DNA from 2 places in the Undibacterium sp. KW1 genome. Region 2 is predicted to be linked to the other one. Evidence: riboswitches for the same ligand, from Rfam matches in the RefSeq annotation. Region 2 holds a riboswitch; the other holds the start of a gene.
The links. Region 2 has a riboswitch for cyclic di-GMP ahead of UNDKW_RS17200 (S53 family peptidase). Riboswitches for the same ligand answer to the same signal wherever they lie in the genome.
Positions count from the first base shown of each region.

Region 1: it holds a riboswitch for cyclic di-GMP, as region 2 does, so the genes downstream of both, UNDKW_RS26925 (hypothetical protein) here and UNDKW_RS17200 (S53 family peptidase) in region 2, are expected to answer to the same signal.

Region 1 covers NZ_AP018439.1:5,956,423-5,960,841, reverse strand. Annotated here, with positions in the region: gene UNDKW_RS26935 (acetyl/propionyl/methylcrotonyl-CoA carboxylase subunit alpha) at 1-744, shown strand, start outside; gene UNDKW_RS26930 (pyridoxine 5'-phosphate synthase) at 1,179-1,907, shown strand; cyclic di-GMP riboswitch class I at 2,072-2,156, shown strand; gene UNDKW_RS26925 (hypothetical protein) at 2,195-2,701, shown strand; gene UNDKW_RS26920 (PleD family two-component system response regulator) at 2,704-3,102, shown strand; gene UNDKW_RS26915 (PleD family two-component system response regulator) at 3,178-3,543, shown strand; gene UNDKW_RS26910 (chemotaxis protein CheW) at 3,586-4,137, shown strand; gene UNDKW_RS26905 (methyl-accepting chemotaxis protein) at 4,213-4,419, shown strand, end outside.
Region 2 covers NZ_AP018439.1:3,831,334-3,835,752, reverse strand. Annotated here, with positions in the region: gene UNDKW_RS17200 (S53 family peptidase) at 1-1,898, opposite strand, end outside; cyclic di-GMP riboswitch class I at 1,975-2,061, opposite strand; gene UNDKW_RS17195 (hypothetical protein) at 2,324-2,992, shown strand; gene UNDKW_RS17190 (hypothetical protein) at 3,172-3,660, shown strand; gene gluQRS (tRNA glutamyl-Q(34) synthetase GluQRS) at 3,769-4,419, opposite strand, start outside.

The sequences.
Region 1 (4,419 bases), 2.1 Mb from region 2:
CAATACCAGATCGTCGGTTTGAACAGCAATATCGCCTTCCTGTCGCGCCTGGTCACCAGCACGGCCTTTTCTGGCGCAGACCTGGATACTGGTCTGATAGAACGTAATCAGGCAGAACTGTTCCCGGCACCAGTAGCAGCGAACCTGACGACGCTGGCGCTGGCGGTTGTGTCCCTGTTGAACTCAGAAAAATCCACAAACGGTAGCAGCGACCCATGGCAATCCAGCCATGGCTGGCGCATGAACAGCCTCATGCAACGTAGCCTGCAGTTCACGGAAGAAGAACAGACGCATGAAGTGCAGGTGACTTACCTGGCAGACGGTTGGCAAGTACAGGCCGGTACAGCGACAGCACAAGTCAGGCTGGCACTCGCGCATGAAAATGATATTGTCATCAAGATCGCCGACCAGACCGTGGCTGCTACGGTGGTACGCGATGGTGAGCATTTCCATGTGTTCAGCCAGGGTAGGCACACTGACCTGCATTACATAGATGCGTTGGCGCATGCCGGTGAAGCCGAGGCTGAAGCTGGCCGCCTGACAGCGCCCATGCCAGGCAAGATCGTTGCCGTGCTCGTCAACAAGACACAGGAAGTGAAGAAGGGCGATGCCCTGCTGATCATGGAAGCGATGAAGATGGAGCACACGATCTCTGCACCGCATGATGGTGTCATTGATGAAGTCTTGTATGCGATTGGTGACCAGGTGGCTGAGGGTGCGCAGTTGCTGGCTTTCCAGCAGTAAGCTTGCCTGGAGTTTGTACCGTAAAGCCAGCACAGTTGTGCTGGCTTTTTTATAGAGTAGCAAAAAAATGTGAATACACTCCTTCCCCTTCAAGGGGAAGGCGGGGATGGGGACGGGTTTCCTTCGCAAATTAATTAAGTGTTTCATTAACCGAAACCCATCCCCACCCCAACCCGTCCACCGCGCCGCTTGCAAGCGACTTGGATTCTGTCGGCACAAAGCTAGCTTTGTGAAACCCCGACGACATCCCCTTGAAGGGGAGGGAGTTTTAATCGCATTTCATCAGATGAGTGTTAGTTATAAAAAAACAGATGAACCAACAAATCACCCCGCTGTGTTACTTGTACAAACACGCAAGCAAGTCCATGATGAATACCTGAACAGAAAATTGTTCCAGCAATTTTTCATTACCTTGCCCAGACTTTGGAATCACCATGACCGCACTCTCCATCAACATCAACAAAATCGCCTTGCTGCGCAATTCACGTGGCCGTAATTATCCTGATGTGCAAGCCTTTGCTGCCCGCTGCCTGGACCTCGGTGCACATGGCATTACCCTGCATCCGCGTCAGGATCAAAGGCATGCGCGGTATAGTGATGTGGAAACTCTGGGTGTGCTGTGTCAGGCGCGTGGCGTGGAATTGAATGTAGAGGGTTATCCGGCACCAGAATTCCTCGACGTCGTGAAGCGCAACAAGCCTGCGCAATGCACGCTGGTGCCGGATGCTCCGGACCAGCTGACTTCTGACCATGGCTGGGACTTGCGCAAGGATGCTGAATTCTTGCGCCCCGTGCTGGCTGAACTCAGGGCGCTGGGCATACGCAGCAGCCTGTTTATTGATTACGACAATCAGGACATGCATCTGGCCAAAGAACTCGGTGCCGACCGTGTCGAATTATATACAGAGCCCTATGCAGAGCACTTTGGCACAGCAAAAGGTGAACAGATATTGCAAGGCTTTGCCGCCGCCGCCAAACGTGCCCAGGATGCAGGTCTGGGCGTCAATGCCGGGCATGATCTGAATCTGGACAACCTGGCCAGGTTCCTGACCATACCCGGCATACTCGAAGTATCCATAGGCCATGCAGTCATCGTCGAATGCCTGGAGCAGGGCATGGTTGAGGTGCTGACAAAGTATGCAAAAATTTGCCAGCGCGGCTGAAATTTGTACCTTTTGCAAGGAAAAAGAAAAGCAAAAAAATGTTAACTTTTTCCTTGAAGCCTGCAAATTCTTGAACTACATTGGGGTAACGGTGCTTCACACGAAGCACTGTGGCTGATGTTCTTCACTATGTACAAGAGATAATCCATAGTGAGAATGTGAGCGTTGTTTAAAGGCAAACCACCCGAAAGCGTGGGACGCAAAACTACAGGGCCCTCGCTAAACACGGCAGGGCAGCCAGGTACCGTATTCCGCATAGGCGGTTTTTCGTTAAGAGGCATGTGCTCATGAACAGCATCTCTACGGCGCTCCCCTGCGCTTCTAAAAAAATTCTGATTAGTGTGTTCGGTTTGTCTGAGTATGAATTGCGTCTGGTGCGCAGCGTGCTTAGCCTGACCATGGCGAGTGGACGCAGGCATTCCTATGCCTTGTTCGATGCCAGCCAGGCTGGCGACCCGGATATCGTCATACTCGATCCGGATAATAACCAGGCCAGGGCAGCTTTACAGGAACTTATAGAAACACGCAGTATCCCCGAACCTGCAACGGTATTCATTTCCAATGCAGGCAAGGCACAGCCTGGCAAATATCATTTATTGCATCCTCTGGTTCCTACCAAGATGCTGGCCTTGCTGGACCAGGTAGCAGATGAACTGGAAAAGGTGTTGCCTGCAACATCTCCCGTCAGCGCAGCAGTTGCCCAGAAAGCAGAAATGGACAAAGCAGCTAATGTGCAGCCCCTGCTGCAAAAAAGCCCCCAGCCTCGGTCTTGCAGGGTGGTCACCGTGCCCTGATCGTGGATGACAGCCCCACTGCCAGAATCAAGATAGACCTTGAATTGCGCTCCATGAAAATCGCCTCTGACTGCGCTGAGACAGGCGAGCAAGCCCTGCAGATGCTGGAAAAGAAAAACTACGACATCATCTTCCTCGACATTGTCATGCCTGGTGCTGATGGCTATGAAATCTGCAAGATCATACGCCGCCATCCGCAAACCAAGCGTACACCTGTGGTCATGCTGACCAGCAAGTCCTCCCCCTTTGACCGTATACGTGGCTCCCTCTCGGGTTGCAATAGTTATCTGACCAAGCCAGTTGAGCATCTGAAATTTCGTGCAGTTGTAGAAAAGACCCTGAGCACTGTGGATGAGAGCACAGGTCTGGACAAGAGCCACGGACTGGCCATGGGAACCTGAAGCCAGTCTGCATCAGCATCCTTACCTATGCCCTGGGGAGCAGGGCGCTTGATTGATCTATACATGGAGTACATCATGAGCATGAAAAAAGCCCTCGTTGTTGACGATTCCGCTACTGAACTGGCCAATATCAAAGCCATCCTGACGGATGCTGGCTATATGGTGGTCACGGCTTCCAGTGGCAAGGATTCCCTGGAAAAAGCCAAGGCAGAAAAACCATCCATCATTTTCCTCGACATCGTCATGCCTGAAATGGATGGTTATGAAGCCTGTCGCAGCCTGACCCAGGACCCTGCCACCAAGGGCATACCCATCGTCTTTGTCAGCAGCAAATCGCAAAAGGCCGACAAAATCTGGGGTCAGTTGCAAGGTGCAAAAGGCTATGTCGCCAAGCCTTATACCGCTGATCAGATCATAGAGCAGCTCAAGATCGCTGCCTGACACCTGATTTCCGATCGCTGCCAACTCACGCAGGGAGCTGCCATGAGTCTGATTACATCCGGCAATACAGCGCAATCCAAAGAATGGCTGCCGCCCAGCGTTGCGCTGGAACGCTTTACTCCTCCGGGTGATTTGCTGTGGAGCGATGTAGCACCGCTCATGGAAAGAAAGCGCTATGGTTATCGTGTTGCTTCGCTGAACCTGCTGATCAGGGCCGAAACAGGCAGTGAAGTCATACGACCCCAGGCAGTCGCTCCCCTGCCTGGGGCCCCGGCATTCCTGCTGGGGCTGATCAACCTGCGCGGCAATCTGGTACCCATCTTTGATCTGGGACTGGTACTCAGTGGCCGCAGGTCAGAAGTCACGCCGTCAAAATTGTTCCTGATACTGGACAAGGCAGAAAACGCCGTTGGCATGCTGATAGACAGCTATCCGCAACCGCTGACCGAATTGCGCACCATTACCCAGATGCCGCAATTGCCAGCCACGCTGGAGGCTTATGTGCCAGCCGCTTTCGTCAAGGATGACAAGGTCTGGCTGGACTTCAATCATGAAAGTTTTTTCGAAAAACTCAGCCGTAGTACGGATACCTGACGCGATACCTGGCTGATTCCCTTCTGTTGATCTGACAAAGCAGTCTTTGTTGATGTTTTTCTTGTGGAGAGCAAAATGAAATTACGTACTCCGAATATTGGTATCCGGCTCAGTCTGGGATTTACAGCGGTGCTCTTGCTGCTGGCGGTAACGGCCTGGCTGGCCCTGTCCAACCTGAAGAGCATCAATGATGGTACCCACCGCATTGTGGATGGTAGCTACCCTAAAGTTGTGCTGGCCTACAAGATGCTTGGTAATGTTAATGCCAATGCGCGTTCCATG
Region 2 (4,419 bases):
GCCGTGCCTGCTTTTCCATTGATGGTGGTGGCAGAAATAGCTGGTGGCACAGGGGCAGAAATAACGATCGTATAAGTGCCTTTACCGCTCAGCCCCGTTTTTGCATCCAGCGCAGTAACGACCACCGTGTATGTACCTGCTACAGGCGTGGCCCAGCTAACAATGCCACTGCTATTGATGCTCATTCCTGCCGGGTTACCACTCAAGGTATAGGTGAGGGGATTAGCTGCTGTTGCAGATACGGTAAAACTCAATGCAGTACCAACTTGCCCGCTGATGCTTGCCGAAGTCACAGTTGGCGCTGTTGCAATGACTGTGCCGCCGAGTGTACTCAACAAGCTGGTGACATTGGGCGTGCCAAGGCCGGTCAGTTGGTCATGCCCGGTTTTGGCAACGCAACTTGCGCAAGTGCCATTGCTGCCTTTCGCAACATCGGCAAAACTGCTGGCATAGCTGCCAGGAGTTGTCGCAATTTTGTTATACAGGACAGCATGCGGTGCACCCAGAACTGGTTTGCCAGCCTGCGCCAAAGTCGCGTTGGCGATGGCAATCACCCCGGCCCATTGGGGCGTGGAAAGGCTGGTGCCGCCTGCACTGACCCAGTTTACAACACTGCTTCCTGGCGTCATGACGGCGACGTACTGGCCAGTGTTCGGGTCAGCGTTCATGGAGACGTCAGCGACAGTCCTGCGGGCAGGTGTACCCACACCTGGCACGGTATTGTTCTGATAGCTTGGTGTCGCCGTGTATGCACTTACTCCACCTCCAGTATTGGACCAGGCGACCTCCGTGCGTGATGTACCTGAGTAGGTGAGACTGGTGCCACCAACGGCAACAACATTGGGAGAAACTGCAGGCCATTCAACGGCTGGCCCGTTATCGCCGGTTGCAGCCAGATAGGTCATTTTGGCGGTAGTGAATGTGCTTTCCACCCCAGCTGTCCAGTTTCCTTCATGTGCACCGAAGCTCATGGAGACGATGCCTGGCCCCATGGCGTTGGCCAGCTTGATTCCACCTATCATGTTGCTCATAGAAGAATCAGCGGCTTCAATCAAAATGATACGGGCCAATGGTGCAGTCGCATGCGCCCATTGCACGTCTAGTGCAATTTCCGTGGCCCAGCCAGAATCATATGCTGGTGTCGCACTGGTCATGCCACCACCACTGGTGCTGTACACCACAGAAAATTCACAAACATTGCTTGACGCAGCAGGCAATGGCAAAGCTGTACCTGCAGGAATGCTTTTTACTGTACATGCGGGAAGACCAAACTTTTGATTAAAAGCGTTTAGTTCTGCAACGATATTGGGATCGTGATTTGCGTTCACAATATAAATCGTCTGACCTGCACCAAGCTGTGCAGCCTGGCTTGCAGTCAATCCACTGGTACTGGCAGGGAGTGCAGGGAGACTATACGCAGCGCGGATTTGCGCAGGCGTATAGGTAGAAACGACAGAGGTGCCTGCCATAGGCTGTGCGTTTTCACCTGCAGGTGGCGGTGCCAACTGTGGTCGTGGCAAGGAACGAATTGCACCGACAGTCAAACCGCGCCCACGCACACCTTGCAGTTCTCGCGGCATGCTCACCGCCGCTGCTGGAATGTGGGCCGATCTGCTGCTGTCAGCCGCATCAATATCTGTCGGTGGATCAAGCAAAACCGGCGCCAGATGAAAGGTCGGCTGTGTCGCCTGTGCAGCCACATCAGGCGGCAAAACAGGGACAGTTATATCCAGTGTCGTCGTTCCAGTTGCCACTGCCTGAGGTGGTAATGCAATGCTGGACTGACTGACTTGTGGATTGTCGCCGCCGCAAGCGCTGAGAATACTTGCACTGATCAGCAAGCAAGACAAGCCAAGTGGCTTGGGGATGGTGAAGAACAACTTTTTTTCGATGATCACAAATGCACTCCGATATAAGCAGAGGGCGGTGATTCGACGAATAATAGTATCGTGCCAAGAATAAGCAGACACCATCACCGGCAACCCCGCTACCATGGCGCAGATGCGCTTTAGGCCGGTGGCTTTGCGTCCCCATTTTTCAACGGGTTTGCCCTCAAGATTTTGAAATTGAAATTACAGATTCAGGGTACAAATATTTCCGCCCAAATGAAAGCGGAAAAATGTCAAGGATTGTTGAAATCATGCAGCTAAGACAAACTTCGATTTCGCTTTGATAATGGAAAATGCAAATAGTTGTTTTGCTGGCTTTTGAATAAAACAAAAGTGTTAATTTGTAAAATCATTTCCACTATTAAATCCATCATGGCAGCATCGCTGGCCTGGATTCGTATCCGTTTTTTTGAATTGAACATAACAAATTACACATGAAACATTCTTCAATAATTTCCCGCACTGTTTTTCTGCTTGGTCTGGCACTCACTTGCCTAAGTTCTCAGGCTGCAAAAATCAGCCTGGACGATTGCGACTTGATTACCGCAAAACCTTTGCGCGCCGATTTCAAGGATTGGCTGGTAAAGAACCGCAAACTCGCTGCAGAGGGCAATGTTGAGGCACAGACCTATGTCGCCGCTGAAGCAAATAACCGCCTCGCCTGCCTGGAAGAAAAAATCACTGAAAAGTCGGGCTGGTTAGTGACCATGAGCAGTGGTGATGGCACTAGTGAAACAACATCCAATCCCGGTATTCCGAACATCAAAAAAAATGCTGATGCCTATGCCGCATTGAAAGATGCTGTCAAATACACACATCAAGCTGGCGCGAACGATCCGGCTTATCGTGGCATGTCGGCACAACTGGTCTTGCGATATCTGGCCGTCTTGCCAGAATCACTGGAAACAGCTTATGAAGATGTGGCTGGTGCCAACCAGCTTGAATGCGTGCTCAAGCGTCAATTTGGCAAGCGCGATGTCAAGTATGCCTGCGCATCGCACCGTACAACACTCGCACAACTGACGACGAAAATATCGGCAGAGCGTCGCGCCGTTCTTGATCAAAAAGCGCAGCAATGGGCTGCCGATTTCCCCGCAAAATAAGTTGTACTGCGAATTTTTTTGTGATCTTCATTTGTCATGCAGGTCTTTGTGTTGGATAACACACAGACCTGTAGCCCGTGCTCAAGCAAAATATGTTCTACAGAAGTCAACAGATGCGCTGCCCAGACGTTATAGGTATAAGCGCAGGATGTATTTCTGTGATTGAAAAGGAGTACGCAATGAAAACCATGACATGCAAAAAAGTATTGATGGCGGGCGCTGCTTGCGCAGCCTTGTTCATGACAGCGCAGTCCCAGGCACAGAATGTCGGTGTTTCCGTGCAATTTGGGCAGCCAGGATTTTATGGTCAGGTGGACGTAGGTAATTTCCCTCAACCACAGGTGATTTACCGTGAGCCCCGTGTTGTCGAAAGAGTGCGGGTGGTTCAGCCCCCTATGTATCTGGTAGTGCCGACTGTACACAGGAATAACTGGAGTCGTTATTGCTACAGCTATCATGCCTGCGGCCGCCCAGTCTATTTTGTGCAGGAAAACTGGTACAACACACAGGTAGTGCCACGTTACCGCGATGGTTATTATCGTGACCATAGTTACAGGCATGATGCCTATCGCCGTGATGAATACTGGCGCGATGACAGACGCGACAGGCGCTATGATGAACATGACCGCCATGGACACGAGCGCGGCAGGGAACATCCTGAACATTAATTTGAATATTAATTGCTTGTCAGTTCTCAGCGGTGACTAAGGCCAGCGATTTTTGGCTTGCATCATAAGTCATAGGTATTAACAAGGGCTGCAGCGCAGCCCTTGTGTCTATCTTCTATCCATACTGACCAATTTTTCTTTCCAAGCCTGAATTGCCATTGACCAGAAAGTGGGAATATCTGTGACTGGTAAGGGCAAGCTCAGTCCAAGAAATTGGGCTGCCGGTATCAGCGCTTCATGCAGCACATCATTGTCACCACGGTCAAAAGCCAGTGCTCCGGTTTGCTTGGATAATTTCTCGCCATCAGCATTGGTCACTACTGGCACATGCAGGTAATGCGGCGTGGGCAAGCCCAGCAATTCTTGCAGATAGATTTGACGAGCAGTTGAATCTATCAGGTCAGCACCACGCACCACATGCGTGATGCCTTGCGCGGCATCATCAACCACCACCGCCAACTGGTAGGCCCAAAAACCGTCAGCGCGTTTCAAGACAAAGTCTCCCACCTCGGTCGCCAGGTTTTGCTGCTGCATGCCAGCCAGCCGGTCTTCAAAGCGATAGATTTTGTCAGGCACGCGCAAGCGCCAGGCACGCGCTGTCTTGCCTGCTGCCAGCCCGTGACGGCAAGTGCCCGGGTAAATCTGGCTGGCCGCGTCACCCAGGCGCAACCGCGAATCAGCAATTTCCTTGCGTGAACAGGCACAGGGGTAAAGATTATTGCCCAGCTTTTGCAAGGCAGCTTCATACAGATGCTGGCG